DNA from 3 places in the Cellulomonas endometrii genome. Region 2 is predicted to be linked to each of the others. Evidence: riboswitches for the same ligand, from Rfam matches in the RefSeq annotation. Region 2 holds a riboswitch; each other region holds the start of a gene.

Region 1 (7,225 bases), on a different contig from region 2:
CGCTCCCGGAGCGCGTCGAGACCCAGGACCCGAGCGGGCTGACCGTCCGCGGCTACCCCGCGCTGGTCGAGCACGGGCGCGGCGCCGCGGCGACCGTCCGGGTCGAGGTCCTCGCCGACGCCGGCGAGCAGGCGCTGCGGCACCGCGCCGGGCTCCGCCGGCTGCTGCTGCTCGACGTGGGGCTGGCCACCGGCCGGATCACGTCCCGGTGGACCGGCACCCAGGCGCTCACCCTCGCCGCGAGCCCGTACCCGAGCACCGAGGCCCTGGTGGCGGACGTGCAGCTCACCGCGGTCGACGCCCTGCTCGGCGAGCACCTGGCCGGCCGCCCGGCGACCACGGTGCGGAGCGCCGACGCCTACGCCGCCGTCCGCTCGTTCGTCCGCGACCGCCTCGAGGACGCGGTGCACCGGGTGGTGGGCGACCTCGTCCCGGTGCTCACCGCCGCGCGGGAGCTCGACGGGGCGGTGCGCGGCACCCGGTCGATCGCGCTGCTCGGGACCGTGCAGGACGTGAAGGCCCAGGCCGAGGCGCTGGTGCACGACGGCTTCGTCTCCGAGACCGGCGCCGAGCGGCTGCCCCAGCTCGGCCGCTACCTGCGCGCCGCGGCGTACCGGCTCGACCGCGCCTCGTCGAACCCCGCCCGGGACGAGCAGCTGGCGTGGCAGGTGCGGGACCTGGAGCAGCTGCTCGGCCAGACCCGCGCCCGCGTCACGTCCCGCACGCCGGTCCCGGCCGACCTCGCCGCCCTGACCGAGGTGCGGTGGCTGCTCGAGGAGCTGCGCGTGAGCCTGTTCGCCCAGCAGCTCGGCACGCCGGTCCCGGTGAGCGAGAAGCGCATCCGCAAGGCCCTCGCGGCGCTGGCGTAGCGGTCCCGGACAGGCCCCGGACACACCGCGAGGTCGTCACCCAGGCGCGAGGTCGTCCGTCAGACGTGACGACCTCGGCCGGGAGTGACGACCTCGGCTGGGGTGGGGCTGCTCAGGCCTCGTGGGAGAGGCGGCCGTAGTCCTGGTCCTTCGTCTCGCGCGTGAGGATCAGCGCGACGAGGGTGAGGACGGCGGCGCCCGACAGGTACACGCCGACCAGCCAGGTGCTCCCGTCGGCCGCCGACCACAGCGCCAGCGCGACGATCGGCGCCAGCGCGGCACCCAGGATCGACGAGACGTTGTAGGCGATCGCGGAGCCGGTGTACCGGACGTTCGTCGGGAACAGCTCCGGCAGCAGCGCGCCCATCGGGCCGAACGTCGCGCCCATGAGCGTGAAGCCGAACACCAGGAACGCCTGCGTCATCGCGCCGGTGAACGCGACGTCCTCCCGCACGGTCAGGAACAGGCTGAAGCTGAGCCCGAACACGATGATCAGGGACGTCACCCAGAGCAGGAGCTTGCGGCGGCCGACCCGGTCGGCCAGCGGGCCGGCGAGCAGCGTGAAGATCCCGAAGAACACCACGCCGATGATCTGCATGAGCACGAAGTGCACGTACGGGATGCCGAGGCCGCCCGGCTCGCCGTCCTCCGGCGCCACGGCGCGGGTGCCGTAGGTGAGCGTGAAGTTCGTCATCAGGTAGAACAGCACGTACGTCGCCAGCATGATGAACGTGCCGAGCAGCGTGGCACGCCAGTGGAACTTCAGCGTCGTGCCCAGCGGGATCTTGGTGATCTGGCCCTTCTTCTCCGCGGCGGTGAACGCCTCGGACTCCACGAGCCGGAGCCGCACCCACAGGCCGATGATCACCATGACGGCGGAGAACAGGAACGGCACGCGCCAGCCCCACGACATGAACGCGTCGGACCCCTCGCCGAGCACGCCGTTGATGACGAGGAACAGGCCGTTGGCGATGATGAAGCCGAGCGGAGCGCCGAGCTGCGGGAAGGTGCCGTACCAGGCGCGCTTCCCGGCGGGGGCGTTCTCCGTGGCGACCAGCGCCGCACCGGACCACTCACCACCGAGCGCGAAGCCCTGCGCGAGCCGGAGCACCAGCAGGGCGACCGTCGCCGCCACGCCGATGTGGCCGAACGTCGGCAGCACGCCGATGAGGAACGTCGCGACGCCCATGGTGAGCAGGGACAGCACGAGTGTGGTCTTGCGGCCCCGCCGGTCCCCGAGGTGGCCGAAGAAGATCGCGCCGACCGGGCGGGCGACCATCGCGGCGCCGAACACCGCGAAGGACGCGAGCAGGGCCGTCGTGTCGTTCCCCGTGGGGAAGAACAGCTTCGGGAACACGAGGACCGCGGCGGTTGCGTAGACGTAGAAGTCGTAGAACTCGATGGTGGTGCCCACGAGGCTCGCTGCGATGACGCGGGACGGCGAGTTCAGCGGCCGCGGGGCGGCCGGCGTGGTGGTGGGCACTGCTGGTGCTGACATGGCGGGAGGGCTCCGGTTCGGCGACGGTCGACGGCGCGCGGACCACCGTGGACGTCCCGGTGGTGGTCGGCTCGCAGGTCGGCTCAGGTGACGCTCGTGGTGCTCCAGCGCGGGATGGACCCTACGCCGTCTCAGTGCGTAGACGGATCTTGTTCACATCCCGGACGGTCGGCCGATCGCCGGGCGCCCAGCCGACCACAGGCTCCGGGTGCGGCGCGGGCTGTGGAGGACGGCCGCGGGGTGTGGGCGCCGTGGGGCAGAGTGACGGCCATGACGAGCGCAGACACCCCCGACGACGGCCCGCTCCTACCGGGCGCCGTGCACCCGGTCACCGCCGCCACGGCCGGGCCGACCCTCCCGGGTCGCCGCTGCTTCGGCGACGGCGACCCGCTGTACGAGCGGTACCACGACGAGGAGTGGGGCCGGCCCGTCCACGGGGAGCGCGAGCTGTACGAGCGCATGACGCTCGAGGCGTTCCAGTCGGGCCTCGCCTGGATCACCGTGCTCCGCAAGCGCGAGGCGTTCCGCGAGGCCTTCGCCGGCTTCGACGCCGCGGTCGTCGCCACCTACGACGAGCACGACGTGGAGCGCCTCATGGCGGACGCGGGGATCATCCGGAACCGCGCGAAGATCGTCGCCGCCGTGGCGAACGCGCGGGCGCTCCTCGACCTGCACGACGCGGGCGGGACCCTCGACGAGCTGTTCTGGTCCTACGCCGTGGACCGCGCCGACGCGCCCCGCCCCCGCAGCTTCGCGGAGGTGCCGGCCACCACGCCGTCCTCCGTCGCGCTCGCCAAGGAGCTGAAGCGGCGGGGGTTCCGGTTCGTCGGCCCGACCACCGCGTACGCGGCGATGCAGGCGTGCGGGATCGTCGACGACCACCTCGCGGACTGCCCGGTCGTCCTGGCCCGCGCCGCGGGCTGACCACAGATGGCGGCCGATCCTCCACCGCCACGGCGCTGGCAGGTCGAGGTCTGGGGGGACGACGCCACGGGAACGTCCGGGTTCGAGCGGTGGTTCCGCCGGGCCGACCCGTACACGCAGGCCGTGGTCGACGCGGTGCTGACTCATGTCGTCGAGCCGCACGGCCTCGACCTGGTGGGAACCGAGTGGTGCCGCGCTCTCGGCGGCGGCCTGTACGAGCTGCGTGTCCGGCAGTCCCTCGCCGCCGTCCTCTCCCGCGGCCAGAGGTCGCCCTCCGAACCGTTCCGCGGTGCTCGCCGCACGGTGCTCCTGCGGATCTTCGCGACCTTCCACGGCGATCGCGTCGTCCTGCTGCTCCACGCGTACGACAAGGGACGTGACCCGTCGGAACGACGGCAGCGCCGGGAGATCGCGGCGGCCAGGCGCCACCTCGCCGCCTGGCGGGCGAGCACTTGACGTCCCATGTGCGTCAGCACATAAGATCAGCCAGGACAGCACGGGAGGTGCGCCATGGCCACGACGCCGTACCGCCAGATCGCAGAGGACGTCCGAGCGGGGTGGACCCCCGACGTCCAGGCCGTCGCGAACCGGACGGGGGCCGATCTCCGTGCCCGGCTGGCAGCGGACGAACGGCTGGGCCAGGACATCGCGGCACTCCGCCGGGAGAACCACCTCAGTCAGGCACAGCTCGCGCAGCGGGCGTCGGTTCAGCAGGCGGACATCAGCCGCATCGAACGCGGGCTCGGCAACCCGACCAGGGACACGCTGGTGCGCCTCGCGTCCGCGCTGGGTGGGCGCCTCACCGTCGTCGGTGAGCCTGCTCCCGGGGAGGACTGAGGTGGGACCGCGGGCAACGCGCCGGGGAGCGCCGGCTCACCGGTCGGCGAACCGCGGCACCGGCAGCCCGTCGACCGCGACGGCGCACCCGAGCACCGCCCCGCCCAGCGGGTCGCCGTCGGCCGCGGCGGTCGTCACGAACAGCCGCCCGGCACCCGGCGCCCCGAACCCCGGGCACGTCACGTCCGGCGTCGGCGCCTCGACCACGCCCACCGGGGTCCCGTCCGGCGAGACCCGCAGCACGCACCCGGCGCCGTACACCGCGAGCCACAGGCACCCCTCGGCGTCCACCGCGGTGCCGTCCGGGGTCGGCCCGTCCGGGTCGAACGCGAGGAGCACCTCCGGCTCCCCGCACGTGCCGGACGCGACGTCGTACGGCATCCGGAACACCACCCCGGCCGCGGTGTCCGTCAGGTAGCACGTGCCGCCGTCGGGGCTCCACGCCAGCCCGTTCCCGATGCCGACGCCCGTGTGCACCGCCCGGACGTCGAGCCCGTCCGCAGCGGCGGACCCGTCGGCGGACCCGCCGGACGACACCCGGTAGACCGTGCCGTCACCGGGTGACCCGTCCCGCGGCATGCTCGCCACCCAGAACCGCCCGGCCGGGTCGCACCCGCCGTCGTTGAACCGGTACCCGGCCGGCATGTCGCCGGGCCGGGTGACCGGTCCGAGCGTGGTGCCGTCGTGGACGCCGAGCCCGTCCGCGGTCGCGAGCAGCAGCCCCCCGGACGCGGTGGGCCAGGCGACCCCCACCTGCGACGGGACGTTCGACAGGCTGTCCCGCAGGGGGTCGCCGCCGGCCCACCGGTGCACGGTGCGGCCGTCGATGTCGACCCAGACCAGCGCGTCCGCCGACGCGTCCCAGAGGGGCCGCTCCCCCAGCTCCGCGCGCGCGTCCCCGAGCACCTCGGCGCGACCGGTCACGGTGCCGGCCGCCCGGGCAGCGGCCACCAGGTCGGGGACCCGGAGGCGGGTGGCGGGCAGCGGGACGGCGCGCAGGTCGGTCATCGGCCGACCCTGGCACGCCGCCCAGCGACCCGCACGCGCAGCCCTCCGCGTGTGGTCCCCGTCACGAGTAGATGACGCATCAGGGGCACTGGACACCCTCCGGGGCGGGCTCTACGGTGGCCACACCATCCAGAGCGGCCGAGAGACCTGGCTCGTCGACGTCGCAGCAACCCCCCTCCTCGTGAGGGTGTGGGTGCTTCCGCCAGGTTCGATGGAGCTGACGATGAGCAGTACTGGCGCACCCGCGCACCCCACGGCCGACGACGCGGTGGCCGACGGCCTCGGTGCCGTCGACCGCCCCACCGTGTCGTTCGAGCTGTTCCCGCCGCGGAACCCGGACGCCGCACCGCGGCTGTGGTCCACGGTGCAGCAGCTCGCCGCCGCGCGCCCGGACTTCGTGTCCGTCACCTACGGCGCGTCCGGCAGCACCCGGCAGACCACCCGGGCGCTCGTGCGGCGGCTGCTGCGCGAGACGTCGCTCAGCCCGATCGCGCACCTGACCTGCGTGGGCACCTCGCGGGAGGACCTGACCCGCACGGTCGAGGAGTTCCTGGACGAGGGCGTCCGCTCGTTCCTGGCGCTGCGCGGCGACCCGCCCGCCGACGAGTCCTGGCGGCCGCACCCCGAGGGCCTGCCGACGGCGAGCGCCCTGGTGGCGCTGCTCCGGGAGATCGAGCGGCGCCGGTGCGCCACCAGCCCCGCGCAGGCCGTCCGCGCGGCGAGCCGGCCGCTGTCGGTGGCGGTCGCCGCGTTCCCGCGGGGCAACGCCGGCTCGGGCAGCACGCGGGAGCAGGACATCGCGGCGCTGCTCGCCAAGCAGGAGGCCGGCGCGGACTTCGCGATCACCCAGGTGTTCTACGACGTCGACTCGTACTGCGAGCTCGTGGCGCTGGCCCGGGACGCGGGCGTCGTCATCCCGATCATCCCGGGGATCATCCCGATGACCGACCCCGCACGCCTGCGCCGCGTCCAGCAGCTCACCGGCGTGGAGGTGCCGGCGCAGGTCCTCGACGTGCTCGACGCGTTCGACCCCGAGGACCCCGTCGACGTCGGCCGCCGGCACCGCGCGGGCACCCGCCTGGGCGTCGACCTGGCGAACGCCGTGCTCGACGGCGGCGCGCCCGGCGTCCACCTCTACACCTTCAACACCCCCGGCCCCGCGCTGGACCTGCTGGAGGGCGCCGGCCTCGGTGGCGACGCCCCCAGCGCGCACAGCCGCGTCACCGCGGCCCCCCTCGACGACCCGACCCCCGTTCCCACCAGCTGAGGCGAGACATGACCGAGCACACGCACCCCTTCCCCGCCGGCACGATCCTGGGCTACCCCCGCATCGGGCCGCGCCGCGAGCTGAAGAAGGCCCTCGAGGCGTTCTGGGCCGGCCGCGCGAGCGCCGAGGAGGTCGAGGCGGCGGCCGCCGACCTGCGCCGCCGCACCCGCACCCACCTGGCCGGGCTGGGCCTGGACACCCGCCTGCCCGCGATCCCCAGCGCGTTCTCCTTCTACGACCACGTGCTCGACGCCGCGACCGTGCTGGGCGCGGTGCCGGAGCGGTTCGCCGACCTGACGACGGCCGACGGCGGGCTGGACCTCGCGGGGTACTCCACCGTCGCCCGCGGCCGCGGGGACGACCTGCCGCTCGAGATGACCAAGTGGTTCGACTCGAACTACCACTACCTGGTCCCGGAGATCGGCCCGACGACGACGTTCCGCTACGCGAGCGACCGCCCGGTGCGCGAGCTCGCCGAGGGCCTGGCCGACGGCGTGCTCACCCGCCCGGTGCTCGTCGGGCCGGTGACGTTCCTGGCGCTGGCGAAGCCGACCGAGGACGCGCCGGAGGACTTCCTGCCGATCGACCGCCTCGCCGACGTGCTGCCGGTCTACGCGGAGCTGCTGCGGGACCTCGCCCGCGCCGGCGCCACGTGGGTGCAGCTCGACGAGCCCGCGCTGGTGTCGGAGTCGACCGGCGTGCCCGCCGACCGGCTGCTCGCCGCGGCGGCCGAGGCGTACCGGGCGCTGGCCACCGCGCTGCCCGCCGCCGAGCGCCCCGCGATCCTCGTGGCCGCGCCCTACGGCGACCTCCGCGACGCCC
Region 2 (7,225 bases):
GTCTGTTGAAGCGTCAACCTTTCGGTAGGATGGCGCCATGACCGACGACCCGCGCTGGCTCAGCGCCCGCGAGCTGCAGGCCTGGATGCGGCTGGAGGCCGTCGCCGAGCTGCTGCCGACCGCGCTCGACCACCAGCTCCAGCGCGATGCCGACCTGTCCCACTACGACTACCTGGTGCTCGCCAAGCTGTCCGAGGCCCCGCAGCGCACCCTGCGGATGAGCGGGCTCGCGGCCAGCACCAACGCCACGCTGCCGCGGCTGTCCCACGTCGCGGCCCGGCTGGAGGCGCGCGGCTACCTCACGCGCACCCGCTCCGACGACGACCGGCGCTCCACGCTGGCGACGCTCACCGAGGACGGCTGGCGGAAGGTGGTCGCGACCGCCCCCACGCACGTCGCGGAGGTCCGGCGGCTGGTCGTCGACCGCCTCACCGCGGAGCAGGTCGACCAGCTCGACGCGATCGCGCTCGCCGTCCTCGGCGCGCTCGACCCCGAGAACCGGCTCGAGGCGCAGAACCCCGTCGCCGGCGCCTCCGACGCGTGCGGGAACGAGGCGGCGGGGAGCTGACCTATCCGGCGCTCTCGCCGCGGCGCCGCGCCCGGCGGTCCCGCCACGACTGCCACACCCGCATCACGAAGGCCTTGAAGCGGTCCGTCAGGCGGCGGACCGCCGGGAACTCGGTGCCGAGGATGCCGAGACCCAGGAAGATCAGCAGCCAGCCCGGCCCAGGCAGGACGAGCAGGGCGATCCCGACGGCGACCACCGACCCGCCGACGACCGTCACCACGACCTTGTACGTCAGCCGGAGCCACGGCGTGCTGTCCAGGCGCGCGCGCAGCCGGGCCAGGGCGAGGTGCGCGCCGGTGTCGGTGCGCTCGCCGGCGGCGATCTCGGCGGCCAGGCCGTCGTCGGGCACGCGGCCTCCGGGGGTCGAGGTGTCCACGGCAGCATGACGTCCGGGACGCCTCGATTGTTCCCGGGACCGGCGGGTGAGATCCGGGCCGCCGGGCGGGCGCGGGCCGTGCGTCAGCGCGCCACGAGCTCCGGGGTGCGCGCGTCCGCCGCGGGGTGCGCCCCCGACGGGCCGCGGCGGGTCAGCGGCCCCCGCAGGCCCAGGTGCTCGCGGAGCGTCGTGCCGGCGTACGCGGTGCGGTAGGCCCCGCGCTCCTGCAGCTCCGGCACGACCCGGTCGACGATGTCGTCCAGCCCGGACGGGATGATCCAGGGGCTGATGTTGAACCCGTCGACCGCGCCCGTCCGGACGAACTGGACCAGGCGGTCCGCGACGGCCGACGGCGTGCCGACGAACCCCCGCTCGCCCGTGACGCGCACGACGAGCTGCCGGATCGAGAGGCCCTCCGCCTCGGCGAGCGACCGCCACCGCGCGGCGACCTCGTGGGTGCGGGCGCCGGTCGTCGACGTCCCGCCCTCCGCGCCGAGCTCGGCGACGACCGGGTCGTGCGCCGGGAGCGGGCCGTCCGGGTCGTAGCCGCTGAGGTCCTCGCCCCAGATCGTGCCGACGACGTGCAGCGCCGTGGCGGGGCTGACCTGGTTCCACCGGACCCAGCGGTCCTTCTCCTCGGCCTCGGCGGCGGTGTCCCCGACCACGACGGCGGTGCCCGGGAAGATCTTCACGTCGTCCTCGGGCCGGCCGGCGGCGACCGTGCGGGCACGGATGTCCTCGGCGAACGCCAGCGCGTCGGCGAGCACGCTCCCGTGCCGGCTGAAGATCACGTCCGCCGACCGGGCGGCGAAGTCGCGGCCCTGCGGGGAGTCGCCGGCCTGGAAGATCACCGGGTGGCCCTGCGGGCTGCGGGGGGTGGTGGGGTCGACCTCCGCGTCCAGCAGCTCGCCGTGCACGGACACGTGGGCCACGTCGCCGGCGTCGGCGGCGGGCCAGGCGTCCCAGATCCGGCGGGCGGTGGCCAGCACCTGCTCGGCGCGGTCGTACCGGCGGGCGTGGTCGAGGTAGCCGCCCCGGCGGAAGTTCTCCCCGGTCCAGGCGTTGTCCGTGGTCACGACGTTCCACGCGGCGCGCCCGCCGGACAGCACGTCCAGGCCGGCGAGGCGCCGGGCGAGGTCGACGGGGTCGTTGTAGGTGGTGTTCTGGGTGGCGACCAGGCCGATCCGCTCGGTGACCGCCGCCAGCGCCGCGAGCTGCGTGATGGCGTCCGGGCGACCCACCACGTCCAGGTCGTGCAGGGCGCCGCGGCTCTCGCGCAGCCGCAGGCCCTCGCCGAGGAAGAAGGCGTCGAACAGGCCGCGCTCCGCGGTGCGGGCCACGCGCTCGAAGGACGCGAAGTCCGTCTGCGAGCCGGACTCGGGGTCGGACCAGATGGTCGTGTGGTTGACGCCCTGGAAGAAGACGCCGAAGTGGACCTGCGCCGCGGGGCGCGTCAGGGGGTGCTCGGACATGGCGGGACTCCTCAGGCGGACTGCCGGGCGGACCCGGCGAGGCGGTGGGCGGGACGGGGCAGGCCCAGGTGGTCGCGCAGGGTCGCGCCGGCGCGCGGGGCGGCGGCGAGCCGGGCGGCGCGCAGGGCGGGCAGCACCTCGCGGGCCAGCACGGGCAGGTCGACGTCGAGGACCGCGGGGAGCAGCCGCACGCCGGCGACCTCCTCGGACGCCGCGAGCTCGGTGAGCAGCCGGACCAGCCCCGCCGCGTCGCCGACGTGCCGCAGGGCCCGGCCGGGCGCCGGCGGTCGGGTGCCGTCCAGCTCGGCGAGCCGCTCGCGCCCGGTGCGGTCGGCGGTGTCGAGGACGACCTCGATCTCGACCGCGGCGAGCGGTGCGCCCGGGGTCGCTCCGCGGGCCTCCCGGGCGGCGGCGAGCGCGCCGGCCACGTCCGCGCCCGCCACGCCCGCACCGCCCACGCCCGCACCGCCCGCGCCCCCGACGAGGGCCACGTCCACCAGGTCCTCGCCCGGCCGGCCGGCGGCGACGTCGCCCGCCCGCGCGAGCACCACCAGCTGGCCCTGCGGCGGCCGCGGCGTGATGAGCGGGCCCACGACGGAGAAGCTCGCACCGCGGAAGTCGACGCGGTGCACGCGGCCGCGGTCGACGTACCGGCCGGTGGCGACGTCCCGGATCACCGCGTCGTCCTCCCACGAGTCCCACAGGTCGCGGACCACCTGGACGACGTCCCGCGCCTCGCGGTCCAGGTCCGGCACCGCCGCCCGGCCGTACGCCGCGGGTGCCGCGTCGCCCGGGGTGACGGCCGCCAGCCAGCCGCCCCGGCCGGACGCGGCGATGTCGAGCGACGCGAGCTGCGCGGCGACGTGGAACGGCTCGGGGTAGGTCGTCGGCACCTCCGGCACCAGGCCGAGGGCCGTGGTGGTCCGGGACACGAACGCCGCGCGGGTGACCGCGTCCAGCCGCGCCGAGGTGGTGGCCCCGGGCGCGGCGGGCAGCACCGCGTCGGCGAAGGTCGCGAAGGTGAAGCCGGCGTTCTCGGCGCGGCGCACCGTCCCGGCCAGGCGGGCGCCGGAGACGAGGTCGGCGCCGCTCAGGCCGGTGACGGCGGCGGCCGCGGGGTGGCTGCCGGCGCCGTCGACGTCGACGCCGAGGAACAGGGGTGGGGTGGTCATGCGGTCCTCCGAGGGGCGCGCGGGTGCGGGGTGACGGTCGGTGCGGGGGCGTCGGGGCGCCTCAGAGCGCCGAGTGCCCGCCGATCCGGTGGTAGGTGCGGTCGTGGTAGACGAGCGGGGACGGCGGGCGGCCCGCGTCCCCGGCCGCGCCCCCAGCCGTGTCGGCGGCGGGGGAGCCGGCGGACAGGGCCCGCAGCGAGACCAGGTAGCTGTCGCCCACGGGCGTGCGCTGCAGCACCCGCGCCCGCACCCACGACACCGCGCCGTCGATCACGGGCTCACCGGTCGCGAGCGACGACCACCCGCCGGCGGCGAACCGGTCGATCCCGCTGGTTGCGAACCGGGCGGAGACGTCGTGCTGGTGGTCCGCGAGGAAGCTCACCGCCAGCGTCGCGGCCCCCGAGACGGCCGGCCACGACGAGGAGGTGGACGCGAGCGAGAACGCGAGCAGCGGCGGGGCGGCGGACACCGAGATGACGGACGTGGCGGTGAACCCGACCGGCTGCCCCTCGTGCCGCAGCGCCACCACGGCGACGCCCGCGGGGTGCCGGCGGAACACCGACTTGAACTCCTGGGCGTCCAGCTGCCGCTCGTCCTGCTCGGCGAGCAGCCGCTCGAGCGCCGACAGGTCCGTGTGCTCGGCGGTCACCGGGCCACCGCCACGGCCGGACGGGTGACGGCGGGGTCCGCGGGCACGCCCGCAGCGCGCCGCAGCGCCGCGCCGGACCGCAGCAGCCAGGCGTCGAGCACCGCGTCGAGGTCGGGCAGCTGCGCCTCCGTGACCGCGAGCGCCCGGGTCGGCACGACGGCGCCGAGCTCGACGAGCACCGGCCGCAGGTGCACCTCGCCGGCCAGCGCGTGCGCGGGGTTGCCGGACACGACCAGCGGGACGGCGACGACCCCGGCGAGGCCGTCCGGGCCGTACAGGTCCAGGAACGCCTTGAGCAGCCCGGTGTAGGACGCCTTGTAGACCGGCGTCGCGACGACCGCCACGTCGGCGGCGGCGAGCCGGGCCAGGGCGTCGTCGGCGGCGGGGTGCACCGGGGCGAGCACCTCGCCCGCGAGCTCCGCCAGGTCGACGGTGGTGACCGCGGGAGCGGGGCCGTCGGTCAGGTGCTCCGCGACGCGGGCGGCGACCGCGCGGGCGGCCTGGAGGGTGCGGGAGCCGGGCCGCGGGTTGCCGGAGAGGGCGACGACGGCAGGGGGACGGGACGTCATGGGGTGCCTCGCAGACGGGTCGATCACGCTTGCCGCGCGGCGGAACGGGGGGTGAGCCCCGGCCGACGGCCAGGTCATCTCCCGGAGCACCCCGCCGTGACGTGGGGTTGCTGCCCAGCAAGCCGGGGCTTGGCGCTGGGACTCGTGACCTCGGGCGGCTGTCTAGCACCGGCGGGCGCGCGGGCCGACGGTGCGCGGGGGAGTTCTCACGATCCGGGACCGTGCGTCGCCCCCGCGGTGACATCGCTCCGCCATGCGAGACGCCGCACCCGGCTCGTTGACTTCCCGAGCGCGGCGTCCCTAAGTTCCGCGGCACCGAGTCACGCCGAGCAGCACCGGCGGTGAGGCCCGGTGGTCATGAGCTCCGACACCAAGCCCCGGCTCGTCGGACGGCAACCCCCCGCGCGGGTGGGTGCCCCGGGTGAGGACCAGGCCCGCTGCCGCCGGCAGTGGGGCAACACGCGAGCCCGTCCCCCGGCGGGCGCACCGAGGAGCACGCATGAACCGGAGCACGCCGACGCCGACCGCGCGTCCGTCCTCCCGCGCCGCACGGCCCTGCGCCGTGCCCGCCGGCCTGCCGGGCGCCGTCGCCCCGCGCGCCGCCTCCTGTCGCTGTCGCTGACCTCCCGCACCCCGCCGCGCCGAGCGCGCGCAGCGCCCCGCGCGCGACCTCGCGCCGCGGCCCGCCGGTCCGCGTCCCACCGGCCGCACCCCACCGGCCGCACCCCACCCCGTCCGGCACCCCGGTCCGCGCTGCCGCGCGCCGTCCCGCCCTGCCGCCCGCGAACGGAGCCCCGCCATGCCCCCCCCCCCCCCCCGCCCGGCCCCGCCCGGCCCCGCCCGCCCCGAGGACCGGCACGTCGTCCTCGCCGTCGACCTGACGGCGCTGGGCGCCCGCCCCGGCGGCCACGGCCCGCACGGCGTGGTCGTCCCGCGCCCCTTCGACGGCGAGCGCCTGGCGCGGCTCGTGCACCGGGCCGTCCGCGGCCTGCTCGACCTGGTCCTGCTGGGCGACGCGTTCTTGCTGCACCCCGGCCGCCGGCAGGTCCCGGGCCGGCTCGACGCCGCCGTGGCCGCCGCCCGGGTCGCGCCGCTCGGCACCGGCACCGCCCTCGTCGCCGGGGTGGCGCACGAGCACGTCGACCCCGCGCACGTGGCGGGGGCGGTCCGGGGCGTGCAGCGCGCCGGGCGGGGACCCGCGGGCTGGTTGCTCTCCGGCCCCGCGCCGGGTGCGGACGAGCGCGAGTGGCGGCGGCGCGGAGGCTGCCGTGGCGGCGGTCGAGGGGAGGGGACGGGCCCGGGGACGCCGGCGCCCTGCTGCTCGACCCCGACGGCCGGTTCCGCGTCGACCACGACGGGGTGCGGTTCGCGGTGGGGCCGGGCGGCCGCCGTCCCGGTCCCGGCCCCGCGGCGGGGTGGCCTTGCGTGGTTCTCCCCGTCTCCGGTGCGGCGGGGGCCGCGTGGGCGGGGCGGCGCGGGGCCGTCGCGCGGATCGCCGTCCCGGACGTCGCGCAGGGCGCGCGGCTGCGCTCGCTCGTGCGGGACGCGGCGGCCGTCGCCGGGCGCCCGGCCGGCGCCGTGCGGGTGCTCGCCGACGTCGACGTGGCGCTCGCGGACGACCCGGAGACCGCCGCCGCCCGGCTCGCGCTCGCCCGGCCCGGGGACGGCGGCGGGACCGCCCACGCCGGCGCGCGGGTCCCGGTGCTCGCCGGGACGGGCGCCGACCTCGCCGCGCTGGCGGCCGCCTGGGTGGACGCCAGCGCGGCCGACGGGTTCGTCGTCCGCCCCTCGGCGCCCGAGGCCGACCTCGACGCGCTCGTCGACCGCGTCGTCCCGGCGCTGCAGCACGCCGGGCTGTTCCGGCTCCGCCCGTCCGCCGCGCTCGCCACCACCTGACCGGGCGCCACGCCCTCCGCCCGACCGACCCCGAGGTGATCCGATGACCACGACCGAGCTGCCGACACCGGCGCCCGCGCACCCCGACGCCGCCCACCCCGACGCCGCCCACCCCGACGCCGCCCGGCTCACCGTCCGCGCCGTCGCGCTGCACGACCCGCTGGTGCGCCCGCTGCTCGACGGCCTCGCCCACGAGTACGGCACCCGGTACGAGCGGCTGCTGACCCCGGCGCAGCTGCGCGACGAGCTCGAGCACTACGGCGCCGAGGAGTTCGCGCCGCCGGACGGCGAGCTCGTGCTCGTGCTCGACGACGGCGAGCCCGTGGCGGGCGGGGCGTTCCGTCGCCGCCACGAGCCCGAGCTCGGGGACCCCGCCCGCCTGACCCGCGCCGGCGCGCGCACCGAGGACGGGACGCCGGCGGTCCGGACCGCCGAGCTCAAGCGGATCTGGACCCACGCGGCGCACCGGCGCCGGGGCCTGGCCCGGGTCGTCCTCGCGGAGCTCGAGGCGCGCGCCGCCGCG
Region 3 (7,225 bases), on a different contig from region 2:
CGACGGCCCCGTCACCCCCGAGGTGCTCGCCGCCGCGGCCGAGGCGGCCACGCAGGTGCTGTCGAACCCGGTGATCGAGGACGTCGTGCGCGTCGCCGACTCCGAGGCCGACGCCGCCGCGACCGTGCTCTCCGAGGGCCTCGCCTGATGACGAGGATCGGGGTCGTCACCTTCCCCGGGACGCTCGACGACCGCGACGCCGCGCGCGCCGTGCGGCTCGCCGGTGCCGAGCCGGTCGCCCTGTGGCACGCGGACGCGGACCTGCACGGCGTCGACGCGGTGGTCCTGCCCGGCGGGTTCTCGTACGGCGACTACCTGCGGGCCGGGGCGATCAGCCGGTTCGCGCCCGTCATGGGCGAGGTCGTGGAGGCCGCCGGGAAGGGCATGCCCGTGCTGGGCATCTGCAACGGCTTCCAGGTGCTGACCGAGGCGCACCTGCTGCCCGGGTCGATGATCAAGAACGACCACCTGCACTTCGTGTGCCGCGAGCAGGTCCTGGCGGTCGAGTCCACGGACACCGCCTGGACCCGCGAGTACCAGCAGGGCGAGCGGATCACCATCCCGCTGAAGAACCAGGACGGCCAGTACGTCGCCGACGACCGCACCCTCGACGAGCTCGAGGGCGAGGGCCGCGTGGTGTTCCGCTACGAGGACACCAACCCGAACGGCTCGCGCCGCGGCATCGCCGGGATCAGCAACGCGAAGGGGAACGTCGTCGGCCTCATGCCGCACCCCGAGCACGCGGTCGAGGCCGGCTTCGGCCCCGACGGCGCGCGCGGCCCCCGCACCGGCACCGACGGGCTGCGCTTCTTCACCTCGGTGATGCGCGCGCTCGTCTCCTGAGCGCCACGCCGGACCGTCCGGCCGCACCCGCGGGGGTGACGGTCGCGGAGCTCCCGTGGGCCGACCCCGTGGCCCGGGCCCTGCGCGACGCGCAGCAGGTCGAGCTCAGCGCGCGGTACGGCGACGACGGCACCCCCGAGCCGCCCGCCGCGGCGGTCGTGGTGACCCTCGTCGTCGCGGTCGACGGCGTGCCCGCGGCGTGCGGGTCGCTCCGCGACGTCAGCGGCGAGCACGGCCCCGCCACCGGTGAGGTCAAGCGGGTCTACGTCGACCCGCCGGCGCGCGGGCTCGGGCTCGCCCGCGTCCTGATGCGCGAGCTCGAGGCCCGGGCGGTGGCGCTCGGGTGGGCGCGGCTCGTCCTGGAGGCCGGGCTGCAGCAGCCCGAGGCGATCGGGCTGTACCTGTCCCTCGGGTACGAGCCGGTCGAGCGGTACGGCGAGTGGGCCGACGTCCCCGACTCCCGGTGCTTCGCGAAGGCCCTGGCCGGTGCCGGTGCCGGTGCAAGTGCCGGTGCCGGTGCCGACGCGGCGGGGCGTGGGTCGCGCGCGGTGCCGCCGCCGGTCCCGGGGCCGGACGTCGAGGTCGTGCTCGACCCTCGCCCGGGCGCCCTCGCGGCGGTGGTCGCGCGCGTCGGCGGCCGTCCCGCCGGCACCGCGTCGCTGGGCCGGCCGCACGGGCTGACCGAGGGCGACCCGGGCACGACCGCGGAGCTGCTCGGCGTGGACGTCCGCGACGGGTCCCGGCGGTCGGAGGTCGTCGCCGCGATGGTCCGCGCGCTGGAGGCGGCGGCGATGGACGCCGGGACGCGCGCCGTGGTGCTGCGGACGAGCGTCGCCGAGCCGGGGGCGCTGACCCTGTACCGGGCGCTCGGGTACCGGCCGGTGCTGCCGTTCGGCGACTGGGAGGGCGACCCGCTGGGCCTGTACCTCGGCCGCACGCTCACGCCCCCGGCGGTCTGACCCGCCGACACCGGGGACCGGCATGTGGACGCGCCGTGGTGCCCCGCCCGCCCGGCCGGTTACCGTGCTCGCGTGTTCCTGAGCCGGGTCTGTTGTCGCTGAGCTGACGACCTCGCGCGCCCGCGGCCGGTACGGCCCTCGCCGCGCACCCCGCCCCACCCCTCGAGGACACCCCATGGCTCAGCCCGTCCTGGACCGCGCGCCCGCGGCCGCCGCACGTCACCTGCCCGTCGTCCTGCCGCTCGCCCGCCGGCACGCCCCGGCTCCCGCGCATCCGCCCGCGCCCGACCCGACCATCCACGTGCTCGCCCCCGACTACGGCGTGCGCACCGTGGAGTCGCGCCCCGGGTCCGAGTCGGCGATCGCCCTGGCCGCGGTGCACGCCGACGTCATCCGGCTCGAGTTCTCCGTCGCCGTGCCGTCCGTGGGCGCGCTGTCGCGGGTCGCCGCCCTGGTGGAGGAGGCCGTCGCCGCGTCGGGCCGCGACCGGGCGGAGGTGCGGGTGCTGCTGGACCTGGAGGTGGTGCTCGCGGGCGACGAGAGGACCGCCCGCCGCAAGCGGTCGCAGCTCGAGCACCTCGACGCCCTGGCCGGGCTCACGTGGTCGCCGGCGGACACCCGGGTCGTGACGACCGCCGACCGCCTCGTGGCCGAGGTGCGCGAGCTCGCGCGCCGGGCCGGCGTCGACGGGGTCGTGCTGCACCCGCTGGCCGGCGGACCGGCCGCCGCGGCGCAGCTCCGGGCCCTCGTCGCCGCCTGAGGCCCCGGAGCCGCGCGGGCTGGAGCGGCTGCTCGCTAGGTTGAGTGCGTGACTCGTCTGTGGCACTGGGTGCTCGCCGGCCTCGCGCTGCCCGCGGTGCTCGTCGGCGGGTGGCTGGTCCTCGCGCTGGTGCTGGGCATGTCGCCGGCGGACGTCCTGGCCGGCGCGGGCTACAGCCTGTACCTGGTCGCGTTCCTCACGCTGCCGTGCACGGCCGCGCTGACGGTGGTCGGCCTGGGCGTGCTCGCGGTCGCCCCGTCCCTGCCGCCGCGGGGCCGGCCGGCGCGTGCGGTCGCGATCGCGCTCACCACGCTCGCGACGGCGGTCGTCACCACCGCGGCCGCGACGCTGCTCGTCGTCGGACCGCCGTCGGGCGCCGGCACGTCGTGGCCGTCCGTGATCGCGAACGGCGCCGTCCTCGCGCTCGTCCCGACGGCGCTCGCCCTCGTCGCGCTGCTGCGCTGGCGGCCGCGCGCGGCCGCGGAGCCCGCGGCGCCGGCGGTCAGCCCTCCAGCGCCGCCAGCGCCTGCTCCAGGTCGTCGCTGAGGTCGGCGGGGTCCTCGAGCCCGACCGACAGCCGCACGGTGGACTCCGCGATGCCGACCGCCGCGCGCCCGGCCGGGCCGAGCTTGCGGTGGGTGGTCGTCGCCGGGTGCGTGACCAGGGACTTCGCGTCGCCCAGGTTGTTCGAGATGTCGACGACCCGCAGGGCGTCGAGGAACGCGTACGTCGACTTCTTCGCCACGTCCGGCCCGGCGCCCTCGGGCACCCGCAGGTCGAACGTCACGACGGTCCCGCCGCCGTCCTGCTGCGCGAGCGCGAGGTCGTGCTGCGGGTGCGACGGCAGGTACGGGTACCGGACCGACGCGACGGCGGGGTGCTGCTCCAGCCGGCCGGCGAGGGTCAGCGCGGACGCCGTCTGGTGCCGCACCCGCAGCGACAGCGTCTCCAGGCCCTTGAGCAGCACCCACGCGTTGAACGGGCTGAGCGAGGGCCCCGTGTTCCGGATCAGCGTCTGCACCGGGCCGTGCACGAACGCGTCGGTGCCCAGGATCGCCCCGCCGAGGACGCGCCCCTGCCCGTCGATGTGCTTGGTCGCCGAGTACACGACGACGTCGGCGCCGAACGCGAGCGGCCGGGACAGGACGGGCGTCGCGAACACGTTGTCGACCACGACGACCGCGCCGGCCGCGTGCGCCAGGCGGCTGACGGTGGCGATGTCCACGAGGTCCTGCATCGGGTTCGACGGGGTCTCGAAGAACACGACGTCCGCGGGGGTGGCGAGCGCGGCCTCCCACTGCTCGGGGACGTGCCCGTCGACGTAGTCGGTCCGGACGCCCCACTTCGCGAAGATCTCGTCGAAGATCACCACCGACGACCCGAACAGCGCCCGGGCGGCGACCACGCGCGACCCGGAGCGGACCAGCGCCGCGAGGGCCGTGAACACCGCGGACATGCCGGACGCCGTCGCGTAGCAGGCCTCGGCGCCCTCGAGCAGGCGCAGCCGCTCCTCGAAGCTCGACACCGTGGGGTTGCCGTACCGGGAGTACAGGAACCGGTCGCTCTCGCCGGCGAACGCGGCCTCCGCGTCGGCCGCGTGGGCGTAGACGTACCCCTGGGTGAGGAACAGCGCCTCGGACGTCTCCTGGAACCCGGTGCGGACGGTGCCGCCGCGGACCGCGAGCGTGTCCGGCCGCAGCCCCTCGCGCGGGAGCCGGTCGTCCTGCCAGTCGCCGGGGCCGGGGGTGGTCACGCCTCCCGCCACGGGAGCCCCTCGGCGCGCCAGCCCTGGTGGCCGCGGCGGCCGTCGGGGCCGACGTCGCCCTCGAACCCGCTCAGGACGTTGTACGCCGGGCCGAGGCCCGCGGCGGTCGCGGTGCTCGCGGCGGCGACGGAGCGCACGCCGGACCGGCACAGGAACACGACGGGCCGCGGGTCGTCGGGCGTGATCCCGGCGCGCGCGAGCTCGTCGAGGAACCGCGGGTTCGGGCGGCCGAACGCGTCGGTCCACTGCACGAAGGCGGTGCGCTCGGCGGTGTCCTCGCCGGCCAGGTCGCCCGTGTCGGGGACGCCGATGGTCTGCCACTCGCCCTCGGTGCGGACGTCGACCAGGACGGCGCGCTCGTCGGACGCGAGCAGGTCCCAGGCCTCCTGCGGGGTCAGGTCGCCGGCGTAGCCGTGCCCGTGCCGCGCGCTCACAGCGGCCGCACCCGGGCCGTGGCGGACGCGGGCAGCACGACGGCCTGCGCCACGATCACGCGCTGGCCGTCGAAGGTCGCCGCGGGGGCGCCGTGCAGCTCGTAGCCGTCGGCCAGCGCCTCGCTGACCCGTTCGCAGAACGAGCGGTCGTCCGGCCCCGTCAGCAGGCGGTAGCGCAGGCGGTCGTCGGTGTCGGTCATGCGTCTCCTCCATCGGACCTGGCGGAAGCACCCTCGGCCGGTCCGGCTCGCGAGGAGGCGGACCGCGGGTTGCTGCGGCGTCGACGAGCCAGATCTCTCGGCCGCTCTGGATGGTGCGGCGATGCTACGCCATCGGCCGGGGGCGTCACTCCCCTCGTCCACGGCCGGTCCACGGCCGGTCCCCTTCTGGTCCGCGGCGGGTTCACCCGTGCCGGTGGCTGGACGCCGGTTGACACCTCCGCCGCGCCCGCCCCATCCTCGTGGCAGGTCATGAGCGCCAGCGCGAAGCCCCGGCTCGCTGGCCGGCAACCCTCCCTCCGCGGCGGGGTGCCCCGGGTGACGACCTGGCCGTCCACCGTCCGGTGGCCGGCAAGCGCGGGGTGACCCGGTCGACGCACCGGGCCCCCATCGATCCACCCGGGGGTCCTCCCATGTCCGTCTCCACCGCCACCACGTGTGCCACCGCCGTCACCGCCGAGCAGGCGCTGCTGCCCGTCGTCGGCTGGGACACGCTCGTCCCGCTGGTCGACGGCCGGTCCGTGCCGTACGCCAACCTGGACTACGCGGCGTCCGCGCCGGCGCTCGAGTCCGTCGCCGCGCGGGTCGTCGAGGTGCTGCCGCTGTACGCGTCCGTGCACCGCGGCGCGGGTTACCTGTCGCAGGTGTCGACGGCCCTGTACGAGGCCTCCCGGTCGGCGGTCGCGCGGTTCGTCGGGGCCCGCGAGGACGACGTCGCGGTCATCACGCGGAACACCACCGACTCGCTCAACCTGCTGGCCGGGTGCGTGCCCGACGGCGGGCGGGTGCTGGTGCTCGACGTCGAGCACCACGCCAACCTGCTGCCCTGGGTGCGGTCCGTCCGCGGCTCCGGCCGGGTGGCGACGGTCCTGCCGTCCGCGCCGACCGTCGCGGAGACGCTCGTCGCCCTGCGCGATGAGCTGGCCCGGCAGCCGTACGCCCTGGTCACGGTGACGGGCGCGTCCAACGTGACCGGCGAGGCACTGCCGATCGCCTCGGTGGTGGCGCTCGCGCAGGAGGCGGGAGCGCGCGTGGCCGTCGACGGCGCGCAGCTCGTCCCGCACCGCGCGTTCTCGCTGGCCGAGTCGGGCGTCGACTACGTGGCGTTCTCCGGGCACAAGACGTACGCGCCGTTCGGGGCGGGTGCGCTCGTGGGGCGCCGGGACTGGCTGGACGCCGGGACCCCCTACCTCGCCGGCGGCGGCGCCGTCCGCGACGTCCGCACCGACCGGACGCTGTGGCAGCCGGCGCCCGCGCGGCACGAGGGCGGCTCGCCGAACGTGCTCGGCGCGGTGGCGCTCGCGGAGGCGTGCGACACCCTGGCGGCCCTGCCCGACGGCGCGCTCGCCGCGCACGAGACGGCGCTGCGGGACCGGCTGCTCGCGGGCCTCGCGACCGTGCCCGGCGCGCGGGTGCTGCGGCTGTGGTCCGACTCCGCCGACCCGGTGGGCGTCGTGTCGTTCACGCTCGGCGACCACGACTCCGGGCTCGTCGCCGCGTACCTGTCGGCGGAGCACGGGATCGGCGTGCGGGACGGCCGGTTCTGCGCGCACCCGCTGCTCGCGCGGGTCGGCGTGACCGGCGGGGCGCTGCGGGCGTCGGTCGGCGTCGGCACCACGACCGACGCGGTCGACCGGCTCGTCGCCGGGCTCCACGCGTTCGTCGCCGACGGGCCGCGCGCCGCGTACGAGGTCGTCGACGGGTGCTGGACGGTGGCCGGGGACACCCGGCCCCGGCCCGCGGTGCCCGGCATCGACGCCATCGCCGCCACCGCGGCCGCCGCGTGCGGCCCCGCGGTGGAGGACTGAGACCGCGGCCCGGGTCGGCCCGAGCGGGGGGCAGGCCGGCCCGGGTCGCGCACGCCCGCCACGGGGTCAGCGGACGGTGACGCCCAGGTGCTCCGCGAGCGCGTCCGCCAGGTCCAGCAGCTGCTGCCGGCTGATCGTGGCGCCCTTGAGGCCCGCGGTGCCGTCCAGCCCGGCCAGGTCCGCGCCGCGCAGGTCGACCTCCCGCAGCTGCGCCCGCGTGACGTCGAGCCGCCCGACCCGGCAGTCCTCGAACCGCACCCGCGCGGCCTTCACCCCCGCGAGGTCCAGGTCGCCGATCGTGCAGTGCACGAACCGGAGGTCCTGCACCCGCGCGTCCCGCAGGTTCAGGTAGTCGATCTTCCCGCCCTCGACGGTCACCCGGTCCCACGAGCTGCCGAACGCCTCGAACGCGCCGAGCCGGCAGTCCCGCAGCGTCAC

The links. Region 2 has a riboswitch for S-adenosylmethionine ahead of QNH85_RS09075 (NAD(P)H-dependent oxidoreductase). Riboswitches for the same ligand answer to the same signal wherever they lie in the genome.
Region 1: linked by a shared signal. The riboswitch ahead of QNH85_RS17055 (methylenetetrahydrofolate reductase) and the one ahead of QNH85_RS09075 (NAD(P)H-dependent oxidoreductase) in region 2 are both predicted to bind S-adenosylmethionine.
Region 3: linked by a shared signal. The riboswitch ahead of QNH85_RS17340 (DUF1737 domain-containing protein) and the one ahead of QNH85_RS09075 (NAD(P)H-dependent oxidoreductase) in region 2 are both predicted to bind S-adenosylmethionine.

Annotation. Positions count from the first base shown of each region.
Region 1 is NZ_CATKPC010000020.1:27,510-34,734, reverse strand. Features, by position in the region: gene hrpA (ATP-dependent RNA helicase HrpA) at 1-869, shown strand, start outside; gene QNH85_RS17080 (MFS transporter) at 982-2,367, opposite strand; gene QNH85_RS17075 (DNA-3-methyladenine glycosylase I) at 2,638-3,291, shown strand; gene QNH85_RS17070 (hypothetical protein) at 3,415-3,747, shown strand; gene QNH85_RS17065 (helix-turn-helix domain-containing protein) at 3,802-4,128, shown strand; gene QNH85_RS17060 (SMP-30/gluconolactonase/LRE family protein) at 4,165-5,136, opposite strand; SAM riboswitch class I at 5,259-5,354, shown strand; gene QNH85_RS17055 (methylenetetrahydrofolate reductase) at 5,360-6,403, shown strand; gene metE (5-methyltetrahydropteroyltriglutamate--homocysteine S-methyltransferase) at 6,412-7,225, shown strand, end outside.
Region 2 is NZ_CATKPC010000006.1:155,817-163,041, forward strand. Features, by position in the region: gene QNH85_RS09050 (MarR family winged helix-turn-helix transcriptional regulator) at 38-568, shown strand; gene QNH85_RS09055 (PGPGW domain-containing protein) at 570-917, opposite strand; gene QNH85_RS09060 (NtaA/DmoA family FMN-dependent monooxygenase) at 1,028-2,416, opposite strand; gene QNH85_RS09065 (LLM class oxidoreductase) at 2,428-3,588, opposite strand; gene QNH85_RS09070 (flavin reductase family protein) at 3,650-4,237, opposite strand; gene QNH85_RS09075 (NAD(P)H-dependent oxidoreductase) at 4,234-4,806, opposite strand; SAM riboswitch class IV at 4,827-4,956, opposite strand; SAM riboswitch class IV at 5,160-5,272, shown strand; gene QNH85_RS09080 (hypothetical protein) at 6,232-6,702, shown strand; gene QNH85_RS09085 (GNAT family N-acetyltransferase) at 6,746-7,225, shown strand, end outside.
Region 3 is NZ_CATKPC010000021.1:14,943-22,167, forward strand. Features, by position in the region: gene purS (phosphoribosylformylglycinamidine synthase subunit PurS) at 1-148, shown strand, start outside; gene purQ (phosphoribosylformylglycinamidine synthase subunit PurQ) at 148-843, shown strand; gene QNH85_RS17315 (GNAT family N-acetyltransferase) at 879-1,802, shown strand; gene QNH85_RS17320 (hypothetical protein) at 1,978-2,562, shown strand; gene QNH85_RS17325 (hypothetical protein) at 2,611-3,108, shown strand; gene QNH85_RS17330 (O-succinylhomoserine sulfhydrylase) at 3,065-4,315, opposite strand; gene QNH85_RS17335 (rhodanese-like domain-containing protein) at 4,312-4,761, opposite strand; partial or broken gene QNH85_RS17340 (DUF1737 domain-containing protein) at 4,785-4,961, opposite strand; SAM riboswitch class I at 4,968-5,078, opposite strand; SAM riboswitch class IV at 5,228-5,343, shown strand; gene QNH85_RS17345 (aminotransferase class V-fold PLP-dependent enzyme) at 5,393-6,787, shown strand; gene QNH85_RS17350 (pentapeptide repeat-containing protein) at 6,854-7,225, opposite strand, start outside.